DNA from 4 places in the Streptomyces sp. NPDC005551 genome. Region 3 is predicted to be linked to each of the others. Evidence: riboswitches for the same ligand, from Rfam matches in the RefSeq annotation. Region 3 holds a riboswitch; each other region holds the start of a gene.

Region 1 (6,973 bases), on a different contig from region 3:
GAGGCGGAGGCCGCAGCGGCCGCCGAAGCCACTGACGAGGACGAGGAGTCGGCCAAGTGACCGAGCTCGCGACGATGGAGTTCCACCCCCGGCCGCAGGCAGGCGAGGCCCGGCCGTGGGCGTTCCCGGCACCCGAGCGCGGCACGCTCGACAACGGCCTGACGGTTCTGCGCTGCCACCGCCCCGGCCAGCAGGTCGTCGCCGTGGAGGTGCTCGTCGACGCCCCCCTGGAGGCCGAGCCCGCCGGTATCGACGGCGTCGCCACGATCATGGCCCGCGCCTTCTCCGAGGGAACCGACAAGCACTCCGCGGAGGAGTTCGCAGCCGAGCTCGAGCGCTGCGGCGCCACCCTCGACTCGCACGCCGACCACCCGGGCGTGCGTCTCTCGCTGGAGGTCCCGGTCTCCCGGCTCGAGAAGGGGCTCGGCCTGCTCGCCGACGCCCTGCGGGCACCGGCCTTCACGGACAGTGAGATCGAACGGCTGGTGCGCAACCGGCTCGACGAGATCCCGCACGAGAGCGCCAACCCGGCCCGCCGCGCGGCCAAGGAGCTCTCCAAGGAGCTGTTCCCGGCCGGCTCGCGCATGTCGCGTCCGCGCCAGGGCACCGAGGCGACGGTCCAGAAGATCGACTCTGCGGCCGTGCGCGCCTTCTACGAGAAGCACGTGCGTCCCGCCACCGGCACCGCCGTGGTCGTCGGCGACCTCACCGACGTCGACCTCGACGCGCTGCTCGCCGACACGCTCGGCGCCTGGACCGGCTCCCCGGCCGAGCCGCGTCCGGTGCCACCGGTCACCGCCGACGACCGGGGCCGCGTGATCATCGTCGACCGCCCCGGCGCCGTACAGACGCAGTTGCTCATCGGCCGCGTCGGAGCCGACCGGCACGACCGGGTGTGGCCCGCCCAGGTGCTCGGCACGTACTGCCTCGGCGGCACCCTCACCTCGCGCCTGGACCGCGTCCTGCGCGAGGAGAAGGGCTACACCTACGGAGTGCGGGCGTTCGGCCAGGTGCTGCGCTCGGCTCCGGACGGCTCGGGTGCCGCGATGCTCGCCATCAGCGGTTCGGTGGACACGCCCAACACCGGTCCGGCACTGGACGACCTGTGGAAGGTGCTGCGCACGCTCGCCGCGGACGGTCTGACGGACCCCGAGCGCGACGTGGCCGTGCAGAATCTGGTGGGCGTCGCACCGCTCAAGTTCGAGACGGCGGCGGCGGTGGCGAGCACGCTCGCCGACCAGGTCGAGCAGCACCTGCCGGACGACTACCAGGCGACGCTCTATCAGCAGCTCGCCGCCACAGGCACCGTGGAGGCCACCGCGGCCGTCGTGAACGCCTTCCCGGTCGACCGCCTGGTGACGGTCCTGGTGGGCGACGCCGCGCAGATCGAGGAGCCCGTCAAGGCCCTCGGCATCGGTGAAGTGAGCGTCGTTCGGGCCGAGTAGAGCCCCGCGGACGACGGGACCCTGGTGACTGATGAGTCACCAGGGTCCCCGCGTTTACCCGTCGTCCATCCGGGGTTCCGCGCGCGCTTACCCGGCTTCGTCCGCGTTATGTCCGTATTGCCGGGGCGTTGCCCTTCTGCCCTGTGGCGTGCACTACAAAAGCCGTGATTCGTTTGTCGATTGAAAGACGCCCCCCTTAGCGTCAGTCCGACTGTTCGTCGGGCAGTGCGCCGCGTCCGCGGCACCGGACAGTCATCGCCGAGTCCCCGTACGGCGCGAGCCAGGGGAGCCGGGGACCCATCGCAGTCCCTGGGGTGAATCGGGCGTCCTTCCCCAAGGAGGCCCGTAGGAGACCTTCCTGCTCCGAACCCGTCAGCTAACCCGGTAGGCGAGAGGGAAGGAAAGGACCAGCCCCTTCATGGCGTTCACCCGTGCCACCGGGAAGCACCGTCGTCCCAGCCGGATCACGCGTACCACCAAGAGTGCGGCAGGCGTGGCGGCTCTCACCACCACCGGTGTCATCGGAACCCTGGCCGCCCCCGCGTTCGCCGCGGACGCCGCCTCCGTCCAGCAGACCGGGCTGACCCAGGCCGTCACCATCGGCGACACGGTCGCCGAGCAGGTCGACGCGCAGGCCGCCGCCCAGCGGCACGCCGCCGACGAGGCCGCGGCGCTGAAGAAGGCCGAGGAGGCCGCGAAGCGGCGGGTCATGGCTGAGGCCAAGAAGGAGCGCGAGGTCAAGGCCCGTGCCGCCCGCGCCGCCGAGCGCAAGCTTCTCAACACCTTCGTCGCCCCGGTCGCCGGCTCCTACGTCTCCACCGGCTACAAGACCGGCGGCAGCCTCTGGTCCTCCGGCAGCCACACCGGCGTCGACTTCCACGCCGCGTCGGGCACCGTCGTCCAGGCCGTCGGCGCCGGCACCGTCGTCACGACCGGCTGGGCCGGCGCCTACGGCAACCAGGTCGTGATCAAGATGCACGACGGGACGTACACCATGTACGGCCACCTGGCGTCCGTCAACGTCTCCGAGGGACAGACCGTCACCCCGGGCCAGCCGATAGCCCTCTCCGGCTCGACCGGCAACTCTACGGGACCGCATCTCCACTTCGAGGCCCGTACGACGGCCGAGTACGGCTCGGACATCGACCCCGTCTCCTACCTCCGCTCGCACGGCGTCAGCCTCTGACACCCGGCGACTTCCGAAGGCCCCGGCTCGACGAGCCGGGGCCTTCGGCGTTTCGGACGCGCGTCCGTCCAAAAAATGCATATGGATTCCGGTCCGCCATCGGAAATTCCGTCCCGCTGCAATAGAGTCGCTGAACGAGCGTCAATCGACGGCGTTTCGCGAGGATTGAGGCGGAGGTCCGCTCATGCGCATTCCGGCGCACTCGGTATGCACGGCGATCCGTGACGACATCGTCGCGGGTGTCTACGAGCGCGGCAGCCGGCTCACCGAGGAACTGCTCGCCCGCCGCTACGGGGTCTCGCGCGTCCCCGTGCGCGAGGCGCTGCGCACGCTGGAGGCCGAGGGGTTCGTCGTCATCCGGCGGCACGCGGGCGCGTGCGTGGCGGAACCCACCGAACAGGAGGCGGCGGACCTCCTGGAGATGCGGATGCTGCTGGAGCCCCTGGGCGCGGCGCGGGCCGCCCAGCGCCGCACCGAGGCCCACCTCAAGGTTCTGCGGGGCCTGGTCAGGCTCGGGCAGGAGCGGGCCAGGAGAGGCCACAGCGAGGATCTGCGGTCCCTGGGGGCCTGGTTCCACGAGACGCTCGCCCAGGCGTCCGGGAGCCCCGCGCTGACCTCGACACTCGCCCAGCTGCGGCACAAGATCGCCTGGATGTACGCGGTGGAGGCGCCGGCCGACGCCGCGGAGGCCTGGGCGGAGCACGGCGGCATCGTGGACGCCGTCGCGCGCGGGGACAGTGAGCGGGCGCGCGCGATCACCGCGCTGCACGCCGAGCGCGCCGCCTCCGCGCACCGTTTCCGCTCCGCGCGGCGCGCCCGACCCGCGGACCGCGTGAGGACTTCGCAACCTCCCGTAAACATCTCCGGCCCACGGCATTAACAGAAGCACCGTATACAAAGAGGGATATTCGGAAGGCGGCTGTTTCCGCTGCCCTCTTTCCGTGCGCCGGGAATTCCCGTCGCGCCTTTTCGGGTGCCTGTCGCATTGTCCGGACGGCGTGCTGATATCGACCGGCCGCCGACCGGAGCCGAGCGACGGGATCCGGAAAGGCGCGAGAACGGCGAAGCCGCGTCGACCGGTCGGGCCGACGCGGCTTCGCCGCACAAGAGAGTGTCCGAGGAGTCAGACGGTCTCGGGAAGCTCGTCGAGGCCCTCGGAGACCAGCTTGGCCAGGCGGTCGAGGGCCGTGTCCGCGCCCTCCGCGTCGGAGGCGAGGACGACCTCCTCGCCGCCCTGGGCGCCGAGGCCGAGGACCGCGAGCATCGACGCGGCGTTGACGGGGTTGCCGTCCGCCTTGGCGATCGTCACGGGGACGCCGGAGGCCGTGGCCGCCCGGACGAAGATGGAGGCGGGGCGGGCGTGGAGGCCCTCGGCCCAGCCGACGTTGACGCGGCGCTCAGCCATGTGATGCTGCCCTTCCGGTGTTCCAAGGTTGTCTAGACCAGTGTCCCATACGGTGAAGCGTGCCCGGGCGGACCGCGGGCCCACCCCGGCGGGAGCCTCCGGGACGAGCCCCGGAGGAGTCACCCGGCACGCCCCCGGAGGCGGTGGCGGACCCCCAAGCCTGCCTCGCGACGTCGCCGGACGCGAGCCGTACGCTGGGGCCCATGCAGACCCCGTCGGACCGGCACGAGTACCCCGCCCACTGGGAAGCCGACGTGGTGCTGCGCGACGGCGGCACGGCGCGCGTCCGCCCCATCACCGTCGACGACGCCGAGCGCCTGGTCAGCTTCTACGAGCAGGTTTCGGACGAGTCGAAGTACTACCGCTTCTTCGCGCCCTACCCGCGGCTGTCCGCCAAGGACGTCCGCCGCTTCACGCACCACGACTTCGTGGACCGGGTGGGACTCGCGGCCACGATCGGCGGCGAGTTCATCGCGACCGTACGGTACGACCGCATCACCCCCGACGGCCTGCCCGCCTCCTCCCACCCCGCGCCCGGCGCGGCAGAGGGCGCACCCGTCTCCGACGAGGCCGAGGTGGCCTTCCTCGTGCAGGACGCCCACCAGGGACGCGGTGTCGCCTCTGCCCTGCTGGAGCACATCGCGGCGGTGGCCCGGGAGCGCGGCATCCGCCGCTTCGCCGCCGAGGTGCTGCCGGCCAACAGCAAGATGATCAAGGTGTTCACGGACGCGGGCTTCCGGCAGAAGCGCAGCTTCGAGGACGGGGTGGTCCGGCTCGAGTTCGGACTGGAGCCGACGGACCGCTCGCGTGCCGTCCAGTGGGCGCGGGAGCAGCGGGCCGAGGCACGGTCCGTGCAGCGGCTGCTCGCGCCCGGCTCGGTGGCCGTGATCGGCGCGGGCCGCTCGCCCGGCGGAGTGGGCCGCAGCGTCCTCGACAACCTCCGCGAGGCCGGCTTCACCGGCCGCCTGTACGCCGTGAACAGGGCGTTCGAGGAGAAGGAGCTGGAGGGCGTCCCGGCCCACCGCTCCGTCCGGGAGATCGCCGAGCCCGTCGACCTCGCGGTCGTCGCCGTCCCCGCGGAGCACGTGCCGGACACCGTCGCGGAGTGCGGGGAGCACGGCGTGCAGGGGCTCGTCGTGGTCTCCGCCGGATATGCCGAGAGCGGGCCCGAGGGCCGCGAGCGCCAGCGCGAGCTGGTCCGCCAGGCCCGCACGTACGGCATGCGGATCATCGGGCCCAACGCCTTCGGGGTCATCAACACCTCGCCCGGGGTGCGGCTCAACGCCTCGCTCGCCCCGGAGATGCCCCGCGCCGGGCGGATCGGCCTGTTCGCCCAGTCCGGCGCCATCGGCATCGCGCTGCTGTCCCGGCTGCACCGGCGCGGCGGCGGTGTCACGGGCGTGACCGGCGTGTCGACCTTCGTCTCCTCGGGCAACCGCGCGGACGTCTCCGGCAACGACGTGCTCCAGTACTGGTACGACGACCCGGACACCGACGTCGCCCTGATGTACCTCGAATCCATCGGCAACCCGCGCAAGTTCACCCGGCTCGCCCGGCGGACCGCGGCGGCCAAGCCCCTGGTCGTCGTCCAGGGCGCCCGGCACGGCGGAGCCGCCCCCCAGGGCCACGCCGTCCGGGCCACCCGGCTGCCGCACGCGACCGTCTCCGCGCTGCTGCGGCAGGCCGGCGTCATCCGCGTCGACACCATCACCGAGCTCGTCGACGCGGGTCTCCTGCTCGCGCGCCAGCCGCTCCCGCCCGGGCCCCGGGTGGCGATCCTCGGCAACTCGGAGTCGCTCGGGCTCCTCACCTACGACGCGTGCCTCGCCCAGGGGCTGCGGCCGCTGCCGCCGCTGGACCTGACGACGGCGGCCTCGGCGGACGACTTCCACGACGCGCTGGCCCACGCGCTGGCCGACGACACGTGCGACGCGGTGGTGGTGACCGCCATCCCGGCGGTGGGGGAGACGCCCGCGGCCGACGAGGCCCTCGCCGGGGCGCTGCGCTCCGCCGCCGCGGCGGCCCCCGCCAAGCCGGTGCTCGTCGTCCACGTCGAGCTGGGCGGGCTCGCCGAGGCGCTGTCCGCCGCCGCGAGCACCGCCCCCCAGCCGGCCGCCCCCGGTTCCCGGCCCCCGGCCGCCTCTGCCGCGCCCGGGCGGAGCGAGTCCCCTCGCCGGGCCGGGGCCACGGCCGCCGACGATCCCGCCGCGAGCCCCCGGCTCATCCCGGCCTACCCCGCCGCCGAGCGCGCCGTCCGGGCCCTGGCCGAAGCAGTGAAGTACGCCCAGTGGCGCCGCGACGCCGCCGAGCCCGGCAGGGTCCCCGAGTACGACGACATCGACGAGAAGGGCGCCGCCGAGCTGATCGACGGCCTGCTCGCGCGGAACGAGGGGCTCACGCTGGGCGCGGACGAGACGTGCGAGCTGCTCGGGCGCTACGGGATCGCGGTCCGCCGGGCACTGCCCGCGCCCACGCCCGAGGCCGCGGCACAGGCCGCCCGCACCCTCGGCTACCCCGTCGCCCTCAAGACCACCGCCCCGCACCTGCGTCACCGCGCCGACCTGGGCGGCGTCCGGCTCGACCTGGCGGACGAGGAGCAACTGCGCCGGGCGTACGCCGAGTTGACCGAGCTGTTCGGCGGCCCGGAGGAGCTGCGGCCGGTGGTGCAGGCGATGGCGCCGCGCGGGGTCGACACGGTCGTGCGGGCCGTCATCGACCCGGCGGCCGGCGCCGTCCTCTCCTTCGGTCTCGCCGGGGCCGCGTCCCAGCTGCTCGGCGACACGGCCCACCGGCTGATCCCGGTCACCGACCGGGAGGCGACCTCGCTGGTGCGGTCGATCCGGACGGCGCCGCTCCTGTTCGGCTGGCGCGGTTCGGCGCCGGTCGACACGGCGGCGCTCGAAGAGCTGATGCTGCGCCTGTCGCGGCTGGTCGACG
Region 2 (6,973 bases), on a different contig from region 3:
GTCTTCTCGCCCCGCCTGGCCGGGTTCGTCCTCGACGCCTTCGCCTCGACCGACGCCCCGCCCGTCGACGAGGACCTCGACCGGCTCACCCAGCGGGAGCGCGAGGTTCTGCGCCTCATCGCCCGCGGCTATGCGTACAAGGAGATCGCCAAGCAGCTGTTCATCTCCGTCAAGACGGTCGAGTCCCACGTCTCCGCGGTGCTGAGAAAGCTCCAGCTGTCGAACCGCCACGAGCTGACCCGCTGGGCGACGGCGCGCCGGCTGGTGTGAGCGGCCGGGCTCAGCGGGGTGTTCCGGCCGCCGCCGGTCCGAGCATGCGCAGCGCCCACCGGTAGTGGCGTACGGCCTTCGCGATCCCGATCAGGCCGGTCAGCCACAGGATCAGACCGGTGCCCGTCCCGAGGGCGACCTCACTGTGGGCGGTCGGCTCGGCCCCCGCGACCGCCGCGAGGGACGCCCACAGGCCGATCGCGCACATGCCGGCCGAGGAGAGCAGCCAGAAGAGGCTGAGGCCGGGTGAGCGCAGGCGCGCGTCGGTCGGCGGGTGGCTGTCCAGCACCAGCCAGGCGTCCAGGAGTTGCTGGATCTGGCGGTCGCGGCGCACGCCGACGGCGATCGCGACGACGGGTGGGGCGAGGGAGGCCAGGCCGAGGAGCGCGAAGATCGGCCCGAGGACGAAGCCGGTGGGATCGCCCTGTTCGAACTGCTGGAGCGGGAGCACCAGCAGCGCCCACCCGATGATCGCCGCGAGCGACAGCAGCCAGAGCAGCAGCACCCGGTGCACCCCGAGGCTCCGCGCGCGCAGCTCCTCCAGGGCCCGTCCCCGGTCGGCAAGCAGCGCCGACCGGTCCGGCCAGGTCCGCGGGTGCCACGGCGGCGGAAGCGGTGGCAGCGGGGAGTGCGGCATCGGGACCTTTCGAGCGGCGGCGGGCGTCGATGATGCGGGGCGACGACGGGCGGCGGTACGCGACTGTCGTCGACGCTACCGCGCGAACGTGCCCATGCCATCAGCGCGTACCCGCGTCCGGCCGGAATCCTTCACTTGCCGTACGGGGTCCTCACACCACCCGCGTAGCCCCCGCGAACGGCATCTGGTCGATGGGGGCCAGCCGCACCGGCGCCGACGGGTTGGGGGCGTGGATCATCCTGCCCTGCCCCACGTAGATGCCCACATGGCTGATTCCGGAGTAGAAGAAGACCAGGTCGCCCGGGCGGAGTTCGGCGCGGGAGACCCGTCGTCCCGTGCCGATCTGCGCGTACGTCGTACGCGGCAGTGCGACGCCCGCGGCGCGGTACGCGGCCTGCGTGAGCCCCGAGCAGTCGAAGGCGTCGGGGCCGGTGGCGCCCCACACATAGGGTCGGCCGATCTTCTGGTAGGCGTACGCGACCGCGGCGCCCGCGCGGGAGCCGGGCGCCGTGGCCGGGGCGGCCTCCGCACCGCCGCCGGAGGGCAGGACGCCGGGGGCCCGCGCGGACGAGCGGGACGCGTGTCCGGTGCCGCCGGCCGCCCCGAGCCGCGCCCGCTGCTCGTCCGTGAGCCGGGACAGCAGTTCCCGGGCCTTCCCGAGCTTCTCGTTGATCTTCTTCTTCTGGCGTTTCAGCTCCGCCTGCCGTGACGTGAGGGAGGCGAGCTGGACGTGTGCGGCGCCGCGCAGCTGCCTGATCTCCCGCAGCTGCTCGCGTACGTCTTCCACGGCCGAGGCCTGCCGGCTCCCGGCGCGTTCGGCGAGCGCGGCCCCGTCCAGATACCGGTCGGGGTCGTCGGAGAGCGCGAGCTGCACCGCGGGGTCGAGGCCACCGCTGCGGTACTGCGCGGTGGCGATGGAACCCAGCGTGTCGCGCGCCGAGTTGAGGCGGTCCGTCCGGCGAGCCGCCTCGTCCTGCAGCGTCTCCAGCCGCTGCTGCCCCTTGTCGGCCTTCTCCTTCGCCCCGTTGTACTTCTCGGTGGCGGCCTCCGCCTCCTGGTACAGCTTGTCGACCCTGGCCTTGACCTGCGCCGGGGTGAGCTGCGGTTCGGCGTACCCCGTGCCCTCGAACGCCGTGGCCGTCGCCGCGCCCGCGAGGGCGATGGTGGCGGCGGTGCGGGCCGTCCTGCCGCCGAACGGACGGTGTCCGGGCTTGCGGTGCGATGCCACGAGGGCACACATCCTTTCGTGAAGACTCGGGCCGCACGACCGTCCGAGCGGGAGGCGGTGACGCGTCCGGCGGCGGCCCGCACAGGGGAACGGGGCGCCGCCGGACCTTTCGGCGGAAGTGACCGGTGCCGCCCCTGGCCAGGGGCGGCGGTGGAGAGCCGGTCACCTGGGGGAGGACGCTAAACGCGGGCGGGCGGGGGCCGTGACGGCATGTGCGGAAGTGGCGGGAGTGGACCGCCGGGTGACCGTATGCGACCGCGATCCCGGGCCGCGGGTGTCGGCTCGACGCCGAGTCCTGACCGATGCGGCGGTTGTCCGGGTGGCGGGGGAGACCCGGGTGCTATGAGCCCACCAGGTGGCTCGGGTGGCTCGGGTGGCTCGGGTGGCTCGGGTGGCTCGGGTGGCTCGGGTGGCTCGGGTGGCTCGGGCGGGCCGGGTGGCTCGGGCGGCCCGGGTGGCCCGGGTGGGCAGGCGGCCCGGGGGAGGCCGGTGCGGGGAGACACCGGGGCGCCCGATTAGGCTCCGGCCCCATGGACGTACTCATCCATCTCTTCGTCGGCCTGCACATCATCGGGATCGCCGCGCTGCTCGGCGGCTTCCTCACCCAGTTGAAGGCGATGGGCCGGGGCACGGCCCGGTTCGTCCCCGCGATGCTGCACGGCGCGCTCACCATGCTGGTCACCGGCGTCGTACTGGTCGGCCTCAACCAGGCCGAGGACAACCCGCTCGACAACATCAAGCTCGGCGTGAAGCTGGCCCTGCTGATCGTGATCCTCGGTCTCGTCTACGTGAAGCGTGACGAGGAGAAGGTCGAGAAGGGCGCCTTCGCCGCGGTCGGCCTGCTGACCACGGCGAACATCTTCATCGCGGTGCTCTGGACCTGAGGCCGTGAGCCTTCTCGGACCGCCGTCGGCCGGTGTCCGGCGTGACCGTGGGATCACGCCGGACACCGCGTCACGCCTAACGCGGTCCAGCCCTCACGCCGGGCGCACGACGCTGTGGACCGACGACTCGCCGCCGTGGTGGAGCGGCTCCTCGCGGACGTGGGCACCCGGCCTCGGGGCGTGGATCAGCATCCCGTGGCCGGCGTAGAGCCCGACGTGGCTGCTGTCGTCGTCGAAGAAGACCAGGTCACCGGGGGCGATCTCGGAGAGCGGGACGCTGGTGCCCGCGTCGGCCTGGTCCCGGACGGTGCGGGGCAGAAAGACACCGGCGGCCATCCACGCGGCCCGCGTGAGACCGGAGCAGTCGTACGAGTCCGGACCCATGGCGCCCCAGACGTACGGCTTGCCGATCTGCGCCCGGGCGTAGGCGAGCACCTTGCCGGCCGTGGTGGCCCGGGGCGGGTCGTTCGTGGGGAGCACCGTGTCGGCCGTGGTGGCCCGGGGCGGGTCGTTCGTGGGGAGCACCGTGTCGGCCGTGGTGGTCCAGGACGGGTCGTTCGTGGGGAGCACCGTGTCGGCCGTGGTGGTCCAGGACGGGTCGTTCGTGGCGAGCACCGTGTTGGCCGTGGTGGCGTACGAGGGGGCGTCCGCCGTGCCGTCCGGGCCGTCGGCCGGGGAGCCCGGGTCCTGCCGGGCGGGCGCCTCCGGGCGCTGCTTCTCCTGAGCGGTCTGCTGGCGGGCCGGCTCCTCGGTCCTGCGCTCCGCGGCCTCCCGCTGCCGCTCCTCGACCGACGTGAGCCGCGCCTGCTCCGCGGCGGTGAGCTGCGCGAGCAGTACGCGGGCGTCGGCGAGCTTCCGCTGCACCTGCGCCTTGGCCGACTTCAGCGTCCGCTGCGGGACGGCCGGTTTCGCCGAACCCCCCGCGGCCTCGGGCCCCTTCCGCACCCTCGCCGCCTGCTCGGCGGTGTGGCCGGCCGGCAGGAGGGGCGCGGCGTCGGAGACGGCGGCCCCGGTGCGGGACAGGGTGACGGCGTACGGAACCGGTTCCGCGCGCGTGGTGCCGGGCCTCCCGGTACGGCCGGCCGTGTCGTCGCGGGGGGTGTCGTCCCGCGTGCGCGGCTGGGAGCTCTTCCCCCTTGCCCCGGTGTACCGCTGGGCGGCCGTCCCGGCCTGGTGATAGAGGTCGTCCACCTTCTTCCGGACTTCCTCGCGACTCGGCTCGGAATCGGCCGAGGGTGCGGCGTTCGCGGTCTGCGAGAGCAGGGCCACGGAGGTGAGGGCCGCCGTGGCGAGACCCGGGACCCGTGCGCCCGCTACGCGCGTCACTGCGGGACGCGTGGTGCGTTGCGACGCCAAGAGAGGCGACTCCTTCCATGATCCGCCTACCGGGTTAGCTGTCGGGTTCGGGCGGGTGGCTCGGAAGGGTTGCCCTACGGTCCTCGCCCGGACAGGCGGTCGGACCGATTCACCCCGAAGATCGGTGGGTCCCCGGTTCCGGCTGCCGCGCGGGCGCGCCGGATTCGGCGGAGGCCGCGCGGCCCGGCGTCGTTCGCCGGTTGGGTCGGGCGGCCTGACCGGCACGTTAGCCAACTCGTGTGGCTTCTGTGAAGGTTGATGGCCGATATGCCCGATACGTTTTCGTGACCTTCTTTCCGGGGGCCGCTTCGCGCCGTCGGACGACTCGGTGTCCGGACGGTCCGCGCGGTCCGCGTGACGTGGCGTGCGTCTCGTCCGCGCCGGTCACCCCAGGTGACGACACGGACCCGGAGGGCGAGGCGGAGTCGGGCCATGGGCTCCAGGCAGGGAGAACGCGTCCGGCGGGCAGCCTCCGGGGCGGCACCGGAGGTGGTCCGTCCGCTTTCGGGAGGCCGGTGGAGTTCCCGGCGTGGCCACGGGCTGTCAGTGGGGCGGCCTAGACTCGGATGGCGATGAGCAGCCTCTTTGACGACAGCTTCCTGGCGGACCTCAAGCCCTCCGGGGCCCACGGGGAAGAGCCCCCGCCGCCGCCCGAGGACGGGACGCCGGAGCAGCTTCCGGACGACCTGTTCGGCGGCCGTTTCGACGTGCCCCCGAGCCGGGACGCGTACTACCGCGACGGTGCGGCGCGCCCCGCCGTGGACCCGGCGGCGCTGCTGGACGGGCTGAACGAGAACCAGCGCGCGGCCGTGGCGCACGCCGGCTCGCCGCTGCTCATCGTGGCCGGTGCCGGGTCGGGCAAGACCCGCGTGCTCACGCACCGCATCGCGTATCTGCTGGGCGAGCGGCACGTGCACCCCGGCCAGATCCTCGCGATCACCTTCACGAACAAGGCCGCGGGCGAGATGAAGGAGCGCGTCGAGCAGCTCGTCGGCCCGCGCGCCAACGCGATGTGGGTGATGACCTTCCACAGCGCGTGCGTCCGCATCCTGCGCCGCGAGTCGAAGCGGCTCGGCTTCACCTCGTCGTTCTCGATCTACGACGCCGCCGACTCCAAGCGGCTGATGGCCCTGGTCTGCCGCGACCTGGACCTCGACCCGAAGCGCTACCCGCCGAAGTCGTTCAGCGCCAAGGTCTCGAACCTGAAGAACGAGCTGATCGACGAGGAGGACTTCGCCGCCCAGGCCGGCGGGGCCTCCCGGACGGAGTCGGGGGGAGGTTTCGAGGAGACCCTCGCTCAGGCCTACGCGCTCTATCAGTCGCGGCTGCGCGAGGCCAACGCGCTCGACTTCGACGACCTGATCATGACGACGGTCAATCTGCTGCGCGCCTTCCCGGACGTGGCCGAGCACTACCGCCGCCGCTTCCGCCATGTCCTCGTCGACGAGTACCAGGACACCAACCACGCGCAGTACGCCCTCGTCCGCGAACTCGTCGGCACCGCCGAGCACCCGGTGGACGTGCCGCCGGGCGAGGACGACCTGCCGCCCGCCGAGCTGTGCGTCGTGGGTGACGCCGACCAGTCGATCTACGCCTTCCGCGGCGCGACGATCCGCAACATCCTCCAGTTCGAGGAGGACTACCCGGACGCGACGACGATCCTGCTGGAGCAGAACTACCGCTCCACCCAGACGATCCTGAGCGCCGCGAACGCGGTCATCGAGCGCAACGAGTCCCGCCGCCCCAAGAACCTGTGGACCAACGCGGGCGCGGGCGCGCGGATCACCGGCTACGTCGCCGACACCGAGCACGACGAGGCCCAGTTCGTCGCCGACGAGATAGACCGCCTCACGGACGCGGGCGAGGCCAAGGCGGGAGACATGGCCGTCTTCTACCGTACGAACGCCCAGTCCCGTGTGTTCGAAGAGGTGTTCATCCGCGTCGGCCTGCCGTACAAGGTCGTCGGCGGCGTCCGCTTCTACGAGCGCAAGGAGGTCCGCGACGTCCTCGCGTACCTGCGCGTGCTGTCGAACCCGGAGGACTCGGTCCCGCTGCGCCGCATCATGAACGTGCCCAAGCGCGGCATCGGAGACCGGGCGGAAGCCATGATCGACGCCCTCGCCCAGCGGGAGAAGATCAGCTTCCCGCAGGCACTGCGCCGTGTCGACGAGGCGTACGGCATGGCGGCCCGCTCGACGAACGCCGTCAAGCGGTTCAACACGCTGATGGAGGACCTGCGGACGGTCGTCGAGTCCGGCGCCGGCCCGGCGACGGTCCTGGAGGCCGTCCTCGAACGCACTGGTTATCTCGCCGAGTTGCAGGCCTCGACGGACCCGCAGGACGAGACCCGGATCGAGAACCTCCAGGAACTCGCCGCCGTGGCACTGGAGTTCGAGCAGGAGGCCGGCGAGGGCGAGACCGCCGGCACCCTCGCCGAGTTCCTGGAGCGCGTCGCCCTCGTCGCCGACTCCGACCAGATCCCCGACGAGGAGGACGGCAACGGCGTCATCACCCTGATGACCCTCCACACCGCCAAGGGCCTGGAGTTCCCGGTCGTCTTCCTCACCGGCATGGAGGACGGCGTCTTCCCGCACATGC
Region 3 (6,973 bases):
GTCGTCGCGCACACCGACCCGGAGGCCGTCCGCAAGGCCCTCGGCACCCACGAAGGGCCCGCCGTCGCCGTCTCCGACACCGTCTTCTCGGTGGACGGGGACGCGGCACCGCTGGCCGGGCTCGCCGCCGCCTGCCGGGAGTACGGCGCGGGACTCGTCCTCGACGACGCGCACGGCCTCGGCGTGCTCGGCGACGGCGGCCGGGGCGCCGCGCGGGCGTCCGGCCTCGCGGGCGCGCCCGACGTCGTGGTGACCGTCACGCTCTCCAAGTCGTTCGGCAGCCAGGGCGGCGCCGTGCTCGGGCCCGCACCGGTCATCGACCACCTCGTCAACGCGGCCCGGACGTTCATCTTCGACACCGGCCTCGCGCCGGCCGCCGCGGGTGCGGCCCTCGCGGCGCTGCGCCTGCTGCGCCGCGAGCCGGACCGGGCCGCGCGGGCCCGTCGGGTGGCGACGACCCTGCACACCCGCCTGACGGCCGAGGGCCTCGAAGCGGTCCGGCCGGACGCGGCGGTGGTGTCCGTACGGGCGCCGTCCCCGGAGCGGGCGGTGGCCTGGGCGGCCGACTGCCGGAAGGCGGGTCTCGCCGTCGGCTGCTTCCGCCCGCCGTCCGTGCCCGACGGCATCTCGCGGCTGCGGCTGACCGCCCGCGCCGATCTCACGGAGGACCAGATCGAGCACGCCGTACGGGTGATCAGCCGGACGAGGTGAACACGGCGGGGGCCGTCCCCGGTGGGGGGATCAGCCCAGTGCGGCGATGAACTGCTCCCACGCGGCGGGGGCGAGGAGCAGGGCGGGTCCCGCGGTGTTCTTCGAGTCGCGGACGGCCACGAGCCCGGCCCACGGGCCCGGCCCCGGTCGCGCGGTCTCGACGCAGTTGTTCATTCCGGTGCTGCGGCTGCTGCGCAGCCACCGCACGCCGTGCAGGGACGTACTGGAACGTACGGACCGAGGCGGTGCCGACATGATGCCTCCTCACGCGCCGTCACGTATCGCGGCGATGTAGTCCACGGAGTCCCCGGGCGAAAGAGCGTGCGCCCGAAGGGTGTTGAAGGCCTCGGTGTAGGCCCGGAGGTCTTCTTTCCGTTCGAGGTGGAAGCTACTCGTCATGTGGTCAAGAACAACCACATCCAGATCAGATGTGTTCGGAAATGAGAAGATAACGAAAGGGCCGCTGATCCCGACGTGGGCTCCGGACGCGAACGGCAGGACCTGGAGCCGTACGTGCGGAAGGCGCGCCGCCACCAGGAGCCGTTCCAGCTGCCGTCGCATCACCGCGCGTCCGCCGACGGTCCGCCGCAGCACGGCCTCGTCCAGCACGGCGCTCAGTTCCAGGGGCGGATGCGAACGCAGCACGTCCTGCCGGGCCAGCCGCACCTCCACCAGCGCGTTCAGCTTGCCGTCCTCCAGGCCCTCCACGGCGGCCCGGGTGACGGCGCGGGCGTACTCCGGCGTCTGCAGCAGGCCCGGCACCACGCAGGTCTCCAGTGTGCGCATGGCACTCGCCTGCGACTCCAGGCTGATGAAGTCGCGGTACGCCGGAGGGAGCACGCCGCGGTAGGCGTGCCACCAGTGGCGCCCGTCGCCGTCGGAGCCGGCCAGGGCGACGAGCAGTTCGCGCAGTTCGGGGCTCTGGACGCCGTACGCGTCGAGGAGCCGCCGTACGTCGGGCGGCTTGGCGCCGCTGGTGCCGGTCTCGATCCGGCTGACCTTCGACTGGTGCCAGCCGACCAGCCGGGCCGCCTCGCCGCTGGTGAGCCCCGCCCGGCCGCGCAGGGCGCGCAGTTCGGCGCCGAGCTTGCGGCGCCGCACCGCTGGACCGTGTCGCATGGCCGCCTCCTTCCGCCCGGTGAGCGGCGTCCCCGGCGACGGTAGAGGATGCGCCCGGTGCCCGGCCGAACGGGCTCGTTCGCGTGGAGTTCACCGCATCGAGCGACAGATATATGCACATCCCGGTGGATCGCGCCCGCGACGGGTGCGGCGATGGCAGTCTGGCGCGAAGCACCGGTCCGGGACCGTACTCGAATCATCCGCTCCGTGTCGGACTACGGGTCCCGTGGGAAAGGGACGACGTCGCCATGGCAGATCACCAGGAAGCATCCGTCACTCTCCCGAGCGATCCCGCATCGGTCTGCGCGGCCCGGACCTACGTCATCGGTGTCCTCGCCGACTGGGGCCTGCCGAGTGGCACGGAGGCCGCCGAGACCGTACGCCTGATCGTGTCCGAGCTCGCCACCAACGCCGTCCAGCACACCCTCGGGCAGTCTCCGACCTTCACCGTGGACGTCGCGCTCGAGCGTGACGAACAGCTGCGCATCGGAGTCACCGACAGCCACCCGCGGTTCCCGAAGCGACTGCCCGCCGCCGTCCAGCAGGACAACGGCCGGGGACTGGTCATCATCCGCTGGCTGACCGCCGAGTGCGGCGGCAGGCTGAGCGTGCGGCCCACCCGCGAGGGCGGCAAGACGGTCGTGATCGAGCTGCCGTGGTCCCTCCCGGCCCGGCCGGTGACGCCGGGCCGGGAACCTTGACACCGCCACCCCGCAGCCGCGCCGCCGGGGGCCGTGGCGGCCCTCACGGGCGCCGGCCCGGACCTTCGTGCTCCCGGGTCCCCGAGGGAGCCCCTTTCGCCCGGAGGGCGCGCCGCACGAGCCGGGGCAGGACGCCCCACAGCGCCGCGCAGACGACCAGCGTGCCCGCCGCCGCGGCGATTCCGCCGCCCCTGCCCAGGGTCACGTCGACGACGAGCAGGACGGAGCCGGTGAACGCCAGCATCAGGACGCACAGCCCGGCCGTGGCCAGATGGGAGGAGACCCGCACGATGGTGGCCTTGGCGTTCTGCTGGAACAGCGACCGGTGCAGGGCCGCCGGGGCCACGAAGAGCGCGGCGGCCAGCACGGCGAGCAGCAGCGTGGTGACGTACGTGACGCGCTGCACCGTGTCGAGGGTCGGGAACCGCTGGGTGAACGCCAGGGTCAGCAGGAAGGCGAAGAGGATCTGCACGCCGGTCTGGACGACGCGCAGCTCCTGGAGCAGCTCGGCGAAGTTGCGGTCGGCGCGCTCCGGGGGCGTCTCGTTCCGCGCGGATCGAGGGTGTCGGTCGTCCATGGGCGGACGAGTATCCGTTTCCGGCCATGGTCACGCCCTCCGGGGGCGGCGGCGCCCGCCGCCGCCCCCGGAGGGAGCCGGTCAGCCGACCCGGCCGTACCAGACGCTCTTCGTCCAGATCTTCGTGAGCTTCACGACCTCCCCGGTCTTCGGGGAGTGCCAGATCCGTCCCTTCCCGGCGTAGATGCCGACGTGGTACACGTTCCGGCCCGAATGGAAGAACACGAGGTCTCCCGCCCTGCGGTGCGAGGCGGAGACGTGGTTGGTCTTGTTGTACTGCGCCGCGGCCGTACGAGGCAGCTTCTTGCCGGCCTTCTTGTACGAGTAGAGCGTGAGCCCGGAGCAGTCGAAGCGGCGCGGCCCCGTCGCGCCGTACTTGTACGGGGCACCTTTCTTGGAGGCCGCGATTTGAAGCGCCTTCGTCGCCGATGTGGCCGCGGCGGCGTCGGATGCGGCGCCGGGGACCACGAGGCTGCCGCCGACGGCGGCGATGGTGAGGGCCGAGGCCGTACCGGCCCGGGTCCACAGCGACGGGACACGATTGAGCGCAGTCATGCGCAACCCTTCGTCAGCCGCCTGTGAAGGATGACCTGTCGGATTCGGGCTGGCGAAGTAGCCCGGCCGCGATGTGCGGCTTCACCCCAAGGACCGCCCGGATCTCTCCGGCGGCCCGTCGTGCTGGGTCCTCCACTCCTGCCGATCCACTTCTGTCGACCGGTCATCCGGGCGGCGGCAGGACTCGGCGTCCGCCCGGATCGCCCCGCCGCTTCGGCGGGGGCTTGTCGTCGCAGGGATCTTCACTCATGGAAGTCCGAAAATCCGAACGGAATCGGAGATTTGTGGGGTTACTCACCACTCACCCGTTCGGGTGGACACCCCCTGTTTCGAACGGAAGTTGGGGGTGTCGACCAAGCCCGCACCTGCGGCGGAACGCTTCATTCCGCCCCGGCTCTCCACGCGTTGCGCAAGTTGAGGGGGTCTATGACCGGGGGTGCGTCTACGCCGTTGGGGGGTACGCCGTTTGGTGCGTTTGTGTCCCGGACCGGACGCCGCGCGAAGCCGGCGCCCGCCGGCCCCGGGCGACGGCGCGCCGGGTGTCCGCCGTCGGCGGCAAGGTGACGCGGGAGGCCCGTCGTTCGCCTCCGCGGATCCGTACGGTCCGCTCCACGGGCGGCGCGTGGACTTCGCTTCCGCCCCGTTGGTCCATCGGAGTGGGCGCGTGCGGTGCCCGACGGGCAGGGCCGGCCCAGCCGGGGGTCATGAGCGGATCAAGAGCTGGTTAACGTAGTTGAAACTCCGTCCAACTAGCCTGCCGATCCACGCCACCAGGGGTTTCCTTATCCGGATTGAGCCTGACCGCCCAATCTGCCTGTGTGTTACACCTATCCCGTCGCGGTGGCTGCGGCAACCGGACCCCGCACGGTCCGGGCGAGGACTGTGAGGTGGGACGCCGTGCAACTGACCCCGCACGAGCAAGAGAGGCTGCTGATCCACGTGGCCGCCGACGTGGCCGAGAAGCGCCGGGCCCGCGGGCTGAGACTGAACCACCCCGAGGCCGTCGCCCTCATCACCTCGCACCTCCTGGAAGGCGCCCGTGACGGCCGTACCGTCGCCGAGCTCATGGCCTCCGGGCGCAGGCTGCTCACCCGGGACGACGTCATGGAGGGCATCCCCGAGATGATCCACGACGTCCAGGTGGAGGCGACCTTCCCGGACGGCACCAAGCTCGTCACCGTCCACGACCCGATCGTCTGACGGGGGAGCGGCCCGATGATCCCCGGAGAGATCCTGTTCGCCGACGGGCCCGTCGCCTTCAACGAAGGCCGCGAGGTCACCCGGCTGACCGTCCTCAACTCCGCCGACCGCCCCGTCCAGGTCGGCTCCCACTACCACTTCGCCGAGGCCAACCCGGGTCTGGACTTCGACCGCGCCGCCGCCCGCGGCAGGCGGCTGAACGTGGCCGCGGGCACCGCCGTGCGCTTCGAGCCCGGTATCCCCGTCGACGTCGAACTCGTTCCGCTCGCCGGTGCCCGGGTGGTGCCCGGCCTGCGCGGTGAGACCGGAGGTGCCCTCGATGCCTGAGATCTCGCGTGCCGCGTACGCCGATCTGTTCGGGCCCACCACCGGCGACCGGATCCGGCTCGCCGACACCGATCTGCTCGTCGAGATCGAGGAGGACCGCTGCGGCGGTCCCGGCCGCGCCGGCGACGAGGCGGTGTTCGGCGGCGGCAAGGTCATCCGCGAGTCCATGGGCCAGGCGCGCGCCACGCGCGCGGACGGCACCCCGGACACGGTGATCACGGGAGCCGTGATCATCGACCACTGGGGCGTCGTCAAGGCCGACGTCGGCATCCGCGACGGCCGGATCACCGGCATCGGCAAGGCGGGCAACCCCGACACGATGGACGGCGTCCACCCGGACCTCGTCATCGGCCCCGAGACCGAGATCGTCGCGGGCAACGGGCGGATCCTCACGGCCGGCGCCATCGACGCGCACGTCCACTTCATCTGCCCGCAGATCGCCGACGAGGCGCTGGCGGCCGGTATCACCACGCTGGTCGGCGGCGGTACCGGACCGGCCGAGGGCTCCAAGGCGACCACCGTCACCCCCGGCCCCTGGCACCTGGCCCGGATGCTGGAGGCGATGGAGCGGTACCCGCTCAACATCGGCCTGCTCGGCAAGGGCAACACCGTCTCGCACGAGGCGATGCTGTCCCAGATCCGCGGCGGCGCCCTCGGACTGAAGCTGCACGAGGACTGGGGCTCCACCCCGGCCGTCATCGACGCCTCGCTCACCGTCGCCGAGCAGACCGGCGTCCAGATCGCCATCCACACGGACACCCTCAACGAGGCCGGGTTCGTGGGCGACACCCTCGCCGCCATCGCCGGCCGCACGATCCACGCGTACCACACCGAGGGTGCGGGCGGCGGTCACGCGCCGGACATCATGACCGTGGTCTCCGAGCCGCACGTGCTGCCCAGCTCCACCAACCCGACCCGGCCCTTCACCGTCAACACCGCCGAGGAACACCTCGACATGCTGATGGTCTGCCACCACCTCAACCCGTCCGTCCCCGAGGACCTGGCCTTCGCCGAGTCGCGGATCCGGCCGTCCACCATCGGCGCGGAGGACATCCTGCACGACCTGGGCGCCATCTCGATCATCTCCTCCGACTCGCAGGCGATGGGCCGGATCGGCGAGGTGGTCATGCGGACCTGGCAGACGGCGCACGTGATGAAGCGCAGGCGCGGGGCGCTGCCCGGCGACGGACGCGCGGACAACCGCCGGGTACGTCGCTATGTCGCCAAATACACGATCAACCCGGCCGTGGCGCAGGGACTCGCCCGCGAGATCGGCTCGGTGGAGACCGGCAAGCTCGCCGACCTCGTGCTGTGGGAGCCCGCCTTCTTCGGCGTCAAGCCGCACCTCGTCATCAAGGGCGGGCAGATCGCCTACGCGCAGATGGGCGACGCGAACGCCTCCATCCCGACCCCGCAGCCGATTCTGCCCCGGCCCATGTTCGGCGCGATCGGACGGGCCCCCGCCGCCAACTCGTTCAACTTCGTGGCTCCGGCGGCGATCGAGGACGGGTTGCCCGAACGGCTCGCGCTCGGCAAGCGGTTCGTACCCATCGAGTCCACGCGGGCGGTGACCAAGGCCGACATGCGGGAGAACGACGCGCGTCCGCAGGTGCGCGTCGACCCCGACAGCTTCGCCGTGCACATTGACGGGGAACTGGTCGAGGCGACACCGGCGGCCGAACTGCCCATGGCCCAGCGTTACTTCCTCTTCTGATGACGCGCGCAGCACTGCTCGTCCTGGCCGACGGCCGTTTCCCCGCCGGAGGGCACGCCCACTCCGGTG
Region 4 (6,973 bases), on a different contig from region 3:
GTAGACCTTCGCGAACTCGACCATGGAGCCGTCGGGCCGAATACGGGCGCTCTCCGGGTTCTTGAAGACACCGTCGGCGAAGTGAGGTGATCTGCGGATGCGCTCGAGGCGCTCGCCGCTCGGATCCGCGCCGAAGGCGGCGGGCCGCAACGAGCGGAGCCCGGAGTTCGGGAGACGGGAACCGGTCACGGCAACCTCCAGGTGGAGTGGGTCGGACATTCCATTATGGTCCGCCCCTCCGACAGGCCCGGGTCGGGCGGGTGACGACAGGGTGTCCGGAATCCCCCGGCACCGGATCGCCCCGTCGGGGCCGCGCCCCGCGGAGCACCCGGTCCGCCCGCCCACCCCGGGCGCGGACTGACCCGCCGTTCAGTAGAGGCCGTCACGCGGATATCATCCCTGCGGATCCCGACGCGGGGCGCGGCCCGGCCGGCCGTCCCGGCCGGGCCCGCCACCGGTCGCCGTCCCTGGAGCCCGTATGACCCCCCTCGCCGACGCCCCGTTCATCCGGCTGACCTGGACCGACCACGTCACCGGGCGCACGGGCCACCTCGTCGTCGACCGGCTGGTACGGGGCGTCTCCAGCGGCGGACTGCGGATGCGGGAGGGCTGCACGGTGGACGAGGTCGCCGCGCTCGCCCGCGGCATGACCGTCAAAGAGGCGCTGCACTACAACCCCGAGGGCCGTTACATTCCCCTGGGCGGTGCCAAGGGCGGCATCGACTGCGACCCCCGGCATCCGGACGCGTACGGCGTGCTCGTGCGGTATCTGCGCGCCGTGCGCCCCTATGTCGAGACCGTCTGGGCCACCGGAGAGGATCTCGGCCTGACCCAGGACCTGGTCGACCGGGCGGCGGCCGAGGCGGGGCTCGTCTCCTCCGTCCAGGCGGTGTATCCGCTGCTCGACGACGAGGCGGCGGCCCGCCGCCGCCTCGCGGACGCCTTCGCGGTCGAGGTGGACGGCATCGGGCTCGACGAGCTGGCCGGCGGCTGCGGTGTCGCCGAGGCCGTCCTCGCCGTGCTGGACCGGGCGGGCGTGCCGTACTCGGGAACTCGGGTCGCCGTGCAGGGGTTCGGCACGATGGGCGGGGCGACGGCGCGGTTCCTCACCCGCGCCGGGCTCACCGTGGTGGCCGTCGCCGACGTGAAAGGCACGATCGCCAACCCCCGGGGGCTCGATGTGGAGACGCTGCTGGCCGCGCGGGACGCGTACGGGACGGTCGACCGCGCCGCGCTGCGCCCCCGGGACCGTGAACTGCCGGGCGACGCCTGGCTCTTCACCGACGCCGAGGTCCTGGTGCCGGCCGCCGTCTCGTACGCGGTCGACACCGTCAACCAGGCCGGGATCACGGCCCGTTGGATCGTGGAGGCCGCCAACATGCCCGTCCTGCCGGGGGCGGAGGACCTGCTCGCCGCACGCGGGATCACGGTCCTGCCAGACGTGGTGGTCAACTCAGGTACCAACGCCTGGTGGTGGTGGACGCTGTTCGGTGACGTCGGTCCCGACGCGGACGAGGCGTTCGCGTACCTCCGTCGCGCGATGCGCGTCCTGATCGGCCACGTGCTGGCGCGTGCGGAGGCCGACGGCACGACTCCCCGGGCGGCGGCCCACGCCGTGGCCGCCGACCGGCTGCCGGTGATCGCGGAACGGTTCGGCTGGTACCGGTGACGGTCCGGCTCCGTGACGGAGCGGAGCACGCGTCCAGCCCGAGCAGGGCCGGTGTCGGCGTCAGCGGCGTCGGTGTCGGTGTCGGCGCAGCTCACGCGTTCACGGTGAGGCCGGGCCGGCGTCCGGGGTGCGCCGCGCGACGGATTAGGGTTGCCGCGTGGCGAGAGTGCGGTTGAGTGTGGTCCAGCGGCGCGAGGAGATGCTGCGGGCCGCCATCGGACAGATCGAGGCGCGCGGTGTCGCGGCCGTGCGCATCGCGGACGTGGCCGCGGCGCTCGGGGTGAGCAACGCGCTGGTGCTCTACCACTTCTCGACCAAGGAGAAACTGGTCGCCGAGGCGTTCGCGTTCGCCGCCGAGGACGACCTCGCCCGGCTCCGCAAGCTGCTGGGCCGGCGCACGTCGGCGCTTCGGCGGCTGCGGGCGGCCGTCCGCTGGTACGCGCCGACCGGCCAGGCCAAGGGCTGGCGGCTGTGGATCGAGGGCTGGGCGGTGGCCCTGCGCGAGCCGGGGCTGCGCGAGGTCACTCAGCACCTCGACCGGCAGTGGAAGGCCGCGCTCGCCGAGGTGATCGCGGAGGGCGTGGCCGCGGGCGAGTTCCGCTGCCCGGATGCCATGGACGCGGCCCTGCGGCTCACGGCCCTGCTGGACGGTCTCGCCGTGCAGATGACGGCCTACCCCGGCGCCGTGTCGCGGGCGCGCACCCGGGCATGGGTGGACGAGGCCCTCGCCCGCGAACTGGGCCTGGATCGCGAGGCGTTGACGTCACCGCCCGGCTGAGCCGCCGGCTGACCCGCCGTACCGGGCGCACCGCCCGCGCGGCGGGGGCCTCTGCCCGGTTCCTCACACCGCCGGTGCGATCCGCAGCTTGATGTCGTCCGGTGACAGGCTGCCCTTGGCCGCCACGTGGTCCCCGGAGGACTGGCCGCGCAGTCGGCGGCCGATCCAGGGCACCAGGTACTCGCGCGCCCACTGGATGTTGTCGCGGCGCACCTCGAAGGTGCCGCGCGGCGGCAGCGGGGGCCACGGCTGGTCCGGGTCCGCCGGGACCTCCAGGCCGAGGACCTGGCCGGCCCGCAGGGCGACCCGGGTGTGTCCCTCGGGCGACAGGTGGAGGCGGTCGCCGTCCCAGGCGCGCCGGTCCTGGATGGTCTTGAGCGACCACAGGTCCAGCACCGGGCAGCCGTAACGGTCGGCGATGGCCCGCACATGCCCGTTGTACGTGGCGATCTTGCCGCGCAGATGCCTGAGCACGGGCATGGTGCGGGTGTCGAACCCGGTGGTGACCATGACGGTGCCGACGGCCGAGGCGAGGTCGGCGACCGCGCGCTCGAAGCGCTCGGCGACCTCGTCGGGGTCGGTGCCCGGCCGGAGGATGTCGTTGCCGCCCGCGCAGAACGAGACGAGGTCCGGCGCCAGTTCCTTGGCCTGCCGGAGCTGGCCCTCGACGATCTGGTCGAGCAGTTTCCCGCGTACGGCGAGGTTGGTGTAGCCGAAGTCGCCCTCGGGACGCCGGTCGGCGAGCAGTACCGCGAACCGGTCGGCCCAGCCGACGAAGGCCCCGTCCGGACCGGGATCGCCGACGCCTTCGGTGAAGCTGTCCCCCACCGCCACGTACGACCCGATCACTGATCTGTTGTCACTCTTCGAATCGTCTGCCACATCGGCCCATGATTCCCCTCCGATGTGAGCTACGCGACCGTAGGAAGGGGTTGACGGCTGGTGAGATAAGCCACTCGTCAAGTGTTGGTCAACCTCGGAATAAGGCGGTGCGCAGGGGCGGTTGACGAGCCTCAACGCCCGGAAGCGCGGGCTCCGCACACCTCGTCGCCGGCGCCGTGCGCGCCGAAGGCCGGACCCCGGGGATCGGGGTCCGGCCTTCGGCGGCGTGTGCGGGCGTCAGCCGACGGAGACGCCGTGGGCGCGCAGGTACGCGATGGGGTCCACGTCCGAGCCGTAGTCCGGGGTGGTGCGGATCTCGAAGTGCAGGTGCGGTCCGGTGACGTTGCCGGTCGCGCCGGACAGGCCTATCTGCTGGCCGCCGGTCACGGTCTGCCCGGCTGAGACCGACAGCGAGGACAGGTGGGCGTACTGGGAGTACAGGCCGTCGGTGTGCCGGATGACGACCTGGTTGCCGTACGCGCCGCCCCAGCCGGCCGAGACGACGGTGCCGGGTCCGACGGCCTTGAGGGAGGTGCCGGTCGGGACCACGAAGTCGACACCGGTGTGGTAGCCGCTGGACCACATGCTGCCCGCGGTCTTGTAGGCGGTGCCGACGGTGGCGCCCGCGACCGGCATGGTGTAGCCGGAGCTGCTGGTGGCCGCGGCCGGAGCGGCCTTCGTCTTCGTCGTCTGGGTGGTCTTGCCGGACGACGGGGCGGCGGGGGACGCGGCCTTGCCGCCGAGCGTCAGCTTCAGACCCGGGTGGATCAGTGCCGGATCGCCCCCGATGACCGCGCGGTTGTCCTGGTAGAGCTTCTTCCAGCCGCCGGCGACGTGCTGCGTGTCGGCGATCTTCGCGAGGGAGTCGCCTGCCTTGACCGCGTAGGTCTTCGTCGCGACCTTCTGGGCGGCGGCCGGCGCGGCGGCGGCCTTCTCCGGAGCGGCGGAGACGGCGGCCGCGGGAGTCGCGGCCTGGGCGCCCGCGGCTCCCATCAGGGGCAGGGCGAGTGCGGCGCCACCGGTGCCGACGACGGCTATCGAGCGGGTGAGGCGCAGGGACTTGGGACGGCGGTGCTTACCCTTCGCGGGCATGGTGCATTCCTCTCCGGCGCCTGCGAGGTCAGCTGTCGGGTGCGAGCTGGAGATGCCCGGCCGCGTTGCGCGCGGCTCAACCCCTAGCCTGTCCGGAGACCGGAACAGGCGTCGTACCTGTGGGTCCCCCGCTCCTGCCGTGGACGGGTGAGTGTGCGGGATTCCGGGCGGCGGCAGGATTGGGCGTCCGTCCGGAGTGAGGGTGAACGTAGGCGACATGAGAGGGCGTCGACAACCTTGTGGGTTTTCTGTGCGCACCCATTTCTTGATCGATGTCCGGATTGCCGGTCACTGTCCGTCGACGAGTGATCTTTCCGGGTCCGCAATCGCTTGGTAATCCCGAAGACTTGAGAAACCGGGCTGACGACGCATTGTCACCGGTATGACGCTGCTCACGCGCCACTCCGCCAGGAGGCCTTGCTGATGCACCAGTTGGGACTCATGCCTCTAAATGGGACAGAAGGTTCAGACGGCACGTTGAAGGACATCTGCCGCAGGGTGTCCGGTGGTCGGCGCCTGACGGCTGACGGCTGACGGCTGACGGCTGACGGCTGACGGGACAAAACGAACGGCGACGGCGGGCCGCTCATGGAGACGCGGCCCGCCGAGGGGTCGGACGGCCACCCGCACCGAGGCGGCCACGGTGGGGAGCGGTGCTCCCCGGGGCTCACCGCAGCAGACGCAGCGCCAGCCGGGGGCTCTTGCGCACCAGAGCTGCCGCGGCCAGGCCGATCACCGCTCCGGCCGCGACGTCGGACGGATAGTGGGCGCCGGTGTGCACCCGCTCGGTGGCCACCATCGCGGCCGGAACCGCACACACGGCGCCCGCCAGGGGCCACACCGCCGCCACCGCGGCGGTGAACCCCACGCCCGCGGCGGTGTGCCCGGAGGGGAACGAGGAGGAGTCGGGCCGCTCGTGCACGTCCTCGTGCGAGATCCATTCCTTCGGCGGCCGCTCCCGCTCGCACACCTGCTTGAGCACGGCGTTGGACACCAGCTCCGCCACGGCCATGCTCGCCAGTCCCGCGACAGCGGCCCGACGGCCTCTCCAGCCCGCCAGGGACATGACGGCGGCGGCACCCCACCACAGCTTGGTGTGCTGGGCGGCGTCCTCCACCGCCGGCAGCACGCGCCGCGCACAGTCCGACTGCCACCCGGCGACCCGCCGCGTCAACCGATGATCCTTTTCACGAAAGTCAGCCCATGCGTTCATGGGCTGCGACTTCCCGCCCGGGACGAGTCGTAACAGGCGTCGGCCCGGCTTCCGCGCGGCAGCTCGGACCGAGCGTCCTGGACGGGGCAGCCTGCGTGCCGCCCCGCCCGACAGACCGGCGCTCTCACCGGTCCTGACGAGCCGGTACGGTGCCGTCCGCAGCCGCCGGTACGGTGCCGTCCGCAGCCGACTGGGCCGTCACCTGGGCGGGGAGCGCCGGCAGCGGACTGGTGCAGGAGGCGCAGCGGCGGGCCTCCGTGGGCACGGGGCTGAGGCATTCGGGGCACTCGCGCTTGGGTGCCTGCACGTCGTGGCTCGGCGCGAAACGCTGGTGCAGCTTGTTCACGGGCAGCACCACGAGGAAGTACAGGGCGGTCGCGACGAGCAGGAAGCTGATGGCGGCGTTGATGAACGCCCCGTACGGGAATTCGGTCCCGCCCACCGTGAAGGTCTTGCGGCTGAGGTCACCGGTGGTCCCCGACGCCAGACCGACCAGCGGCGTCAGGAAGGCCCGGACGAAGCCGTTCACCACGGCGGTGAACGCCGCACCGATGACGATGCCGACCGCCAGGTCGACCACATTGCCGCGCAGGATGAATCCGCGGAAGCCCTTCACCTGTCACTCCTCCATCTGCCTGGGTCACCACCCGCCGGCGCGGGCGGTCCCCGCACGGCCCGGCGCCCTACGAGCGACGTCTTACCGGCTTCGGCCCAGGCAACCTTCGGTCACGTCGTCGCGGTACTCCGCCCGGCATACGCCGCCTGTGGACAACTCATTGCCCCAGGAACCCATGTCGTATCGTCAAGAGCGCATCCGATCGGTGGGCTACGCCGAGCAGCCCCGACGGACGAGTGGGAGGAGCCCCCGTGACGCAGCAGATCCCGTCGACCGAGCCACAGCTGGCCGGAGTGCGCAACTTCCGTGACGTGGGCGGCCTGCCCACCACGGACGGTCGGCGAGTGCGGCACGGGCGGTTGTTCCGCAGCGGCCACCTCGCGCACGCGACCGGGGAGGACGCCGCGTTCCTCGCCTCGCTCGGCCTGCACACGATCTTCGACTTCCGTAACGCGGCGGACCAGAAGCTGGAGGGACCGGACGTCGAGCTGCCGGGCGTGCGGAACGTGAATCTGCCGCTGAGCGACCCGGCGGACGGCGCCGAGTTCTGGAAGATGGTCCGCGACGGCGATCTGGAGCAGCTGCGCGCGATCCTCGCCGACGGCAAGGCGGCGGACCGGATGATCGGCTCCTACCGCATGATCATCAAGGAGCGCACCGCCGAGCACTCGCGCGTGCTGCACGCGCTGGCGGAGGACAGTGTGCCCGCCCTGATGCACTGCG

The links. Region 3 has a riboswitch for cyclic di-AMP ahead of ACFYP4_RS17515 (C40 family peptidase). Riboswitches for the same ligand answer to the same signal wherever they lie in the genome.
Region 1: another riboswitch for cyclic di-AMP. It lies ahead of ACFYP4_RS00435 (M23 family metallopeptidase); the one in region 3 lies ahead of ACFYP4_RS17515 (C40 family peptidase).
Region 2: another riboswitch for cyclic di-AMP. It lies ahead of ACFYP4_RS23665 (NlpC/P60 family protein); the one in region 3 lies ahead of ACFYP4_RS17515 (C40 family peptidase).
Region 4: another riboswitch for cyclic di-AMP. It lies ahead of ACFYP4_RS11870 (LysM peptidoglycan-binding domain-containing M23 family metallopeptidase); the one in region 3 lies ahead of ACFYP4_RS17515 (C40 family peptidase).

Annotation. Positions count from the first base shown of each region.
Region 1 covers NZ_JBIAJE010000001.1:113,585-120,557, forward strand. The annotation lists gene ACFYP4_RS00425 (pitrilysin family protein) at 1-60, shown strand, start outside; gene ACFYP4_RS00430 (pitrilysin family protein) at 57-1,445, shown strand; cyclic di-AMP (ydaO/yuaA leader) riboswitch at 1,692-1,851, shown strand; gene ACFYP4_RS00435 (M23 family metallopeptidase) at 1,864-2,631, shown strand; gene ACFYP4_RS00440 (GntR family transcriptional regulator) at 2,816-3,511, shown strand; gene ACFYP4_RS00445 (HPr family phosphocarrier protein) at 3,755-4,036, opposite strand; gene ACFYP4_RS00450 (GNAT family N-acetyltransferase) at 4,240-6,973, shown strand, end outside.
Region 2 covers NZ_JBIAJE010000008.1:130,216-137,188, reverse strand. The annotation lists gene ACFYP4_RS23685 (LuxR C-terminal-related transcriptional regulator) at 1-270, shown strand, start outside; gene ACFYP4_RS23680 (hypothetical protein) at 281-907, opposite strand; gene ACFYP4_RS23675 (NlpC/P60 family protein) at 1,059-2,135, opposite strand; gene ACFYP4_RS23670 (hypothetical protein) at 2,666-3,019, shown strand; gene ACFYP4_RS23665 (NlpC/P60 family protein) at 3,113-4,375, opposite strand; cyclic di-AMP (ydaO/yuaA leader) riboswitch at 4,383-4,555, opposite strand; gene pcrA (DNA helicase PcrA) at 4,948-6,973, shown strand, end outside.
Region 3 covers NZ_JBIAJE010000005.1:484,689-491,661, reverse strand. The annotation lists gene ACFYP4_RS17540 (8-amino-7-oxononanoate synthase) at 1-711, shown strand, start outside; gene ACFYP4_RS17535 (DUF397 domain-containing protein) at 742-966, opposite strand; gene ACFYP4_RS17530 (helix-turn-helix domain-containing protein) at 976-1,830, opposite strand; gene ACFYP4_RS17525 (ATP-binding protein) at 2,079-2,531, shown strand; gene ACFYP4_RS17520 (DUF6328 family protein) at 2,575-3,108, opposite strand; gene ACFYP4_RS17515 (C40 family peptidase) at 3,190-3,663, opposite strand; cyclic di-AMP (ydaO/yuaA leader) riboswitch at 3,667-3,863, opposite strand; gene ACFYP4_RS17510 (urease subunit gamma) at 4,561-4,863, shown strand; gene ACFYP4_RS17505 (urease subunit beta) at 4,879-5,190, shown strand; gene ACFYP4_RS17500 (urease subunit alpha) at 5,183-6,904, shown strand; gene ACFYP4_RS17495 (urease accessory UreF family protein) at 6,904-6,973, shown strand, end outside.
Region 4 covers NZ_JBIAJE010000003.1:802,051-809,023, forward strand. The annotation lists gene ACFYP4_RS11850 (MBL fold metallo-hydrolase) at 1-219, opposite strand, end outside; gene ACFYP4_RS11855 (Glu/Leu/Phe/Val dehydrogenase dimerization domain-containing protein) at 479-1,669, shown strand; gene ACFYP4_RS11860 (TetR/AcrR family transcriptional regulator) at 1,848-2,447, shown strand; gene ACFYP4_RS11865 (SGNH/GDSL hydrolase family protein) at 2,511-3,296, opposite strand; gene ACFYP4_RS11870 (LysM peptidoglycan-binding domain-containing M23 family metallopeptidase) at 3,567-4,421, opposite strand; cyclic di-AMP (ydaO/yuaA leader) riboswitch at 4,426-4,581, opposite strand; gene ACFYP4_RS11875 (phosphatase PAP2 family protein) at 5,089-5,595, opposite strand; gene mscL (large conductance mechanosensitive channel protein MscL) at 5,759-6,250, opposite strand; gene ACFYP4_RS11885 (tyrosine-protein phosphatase) at 6,502-6,973, shown strand, end outside.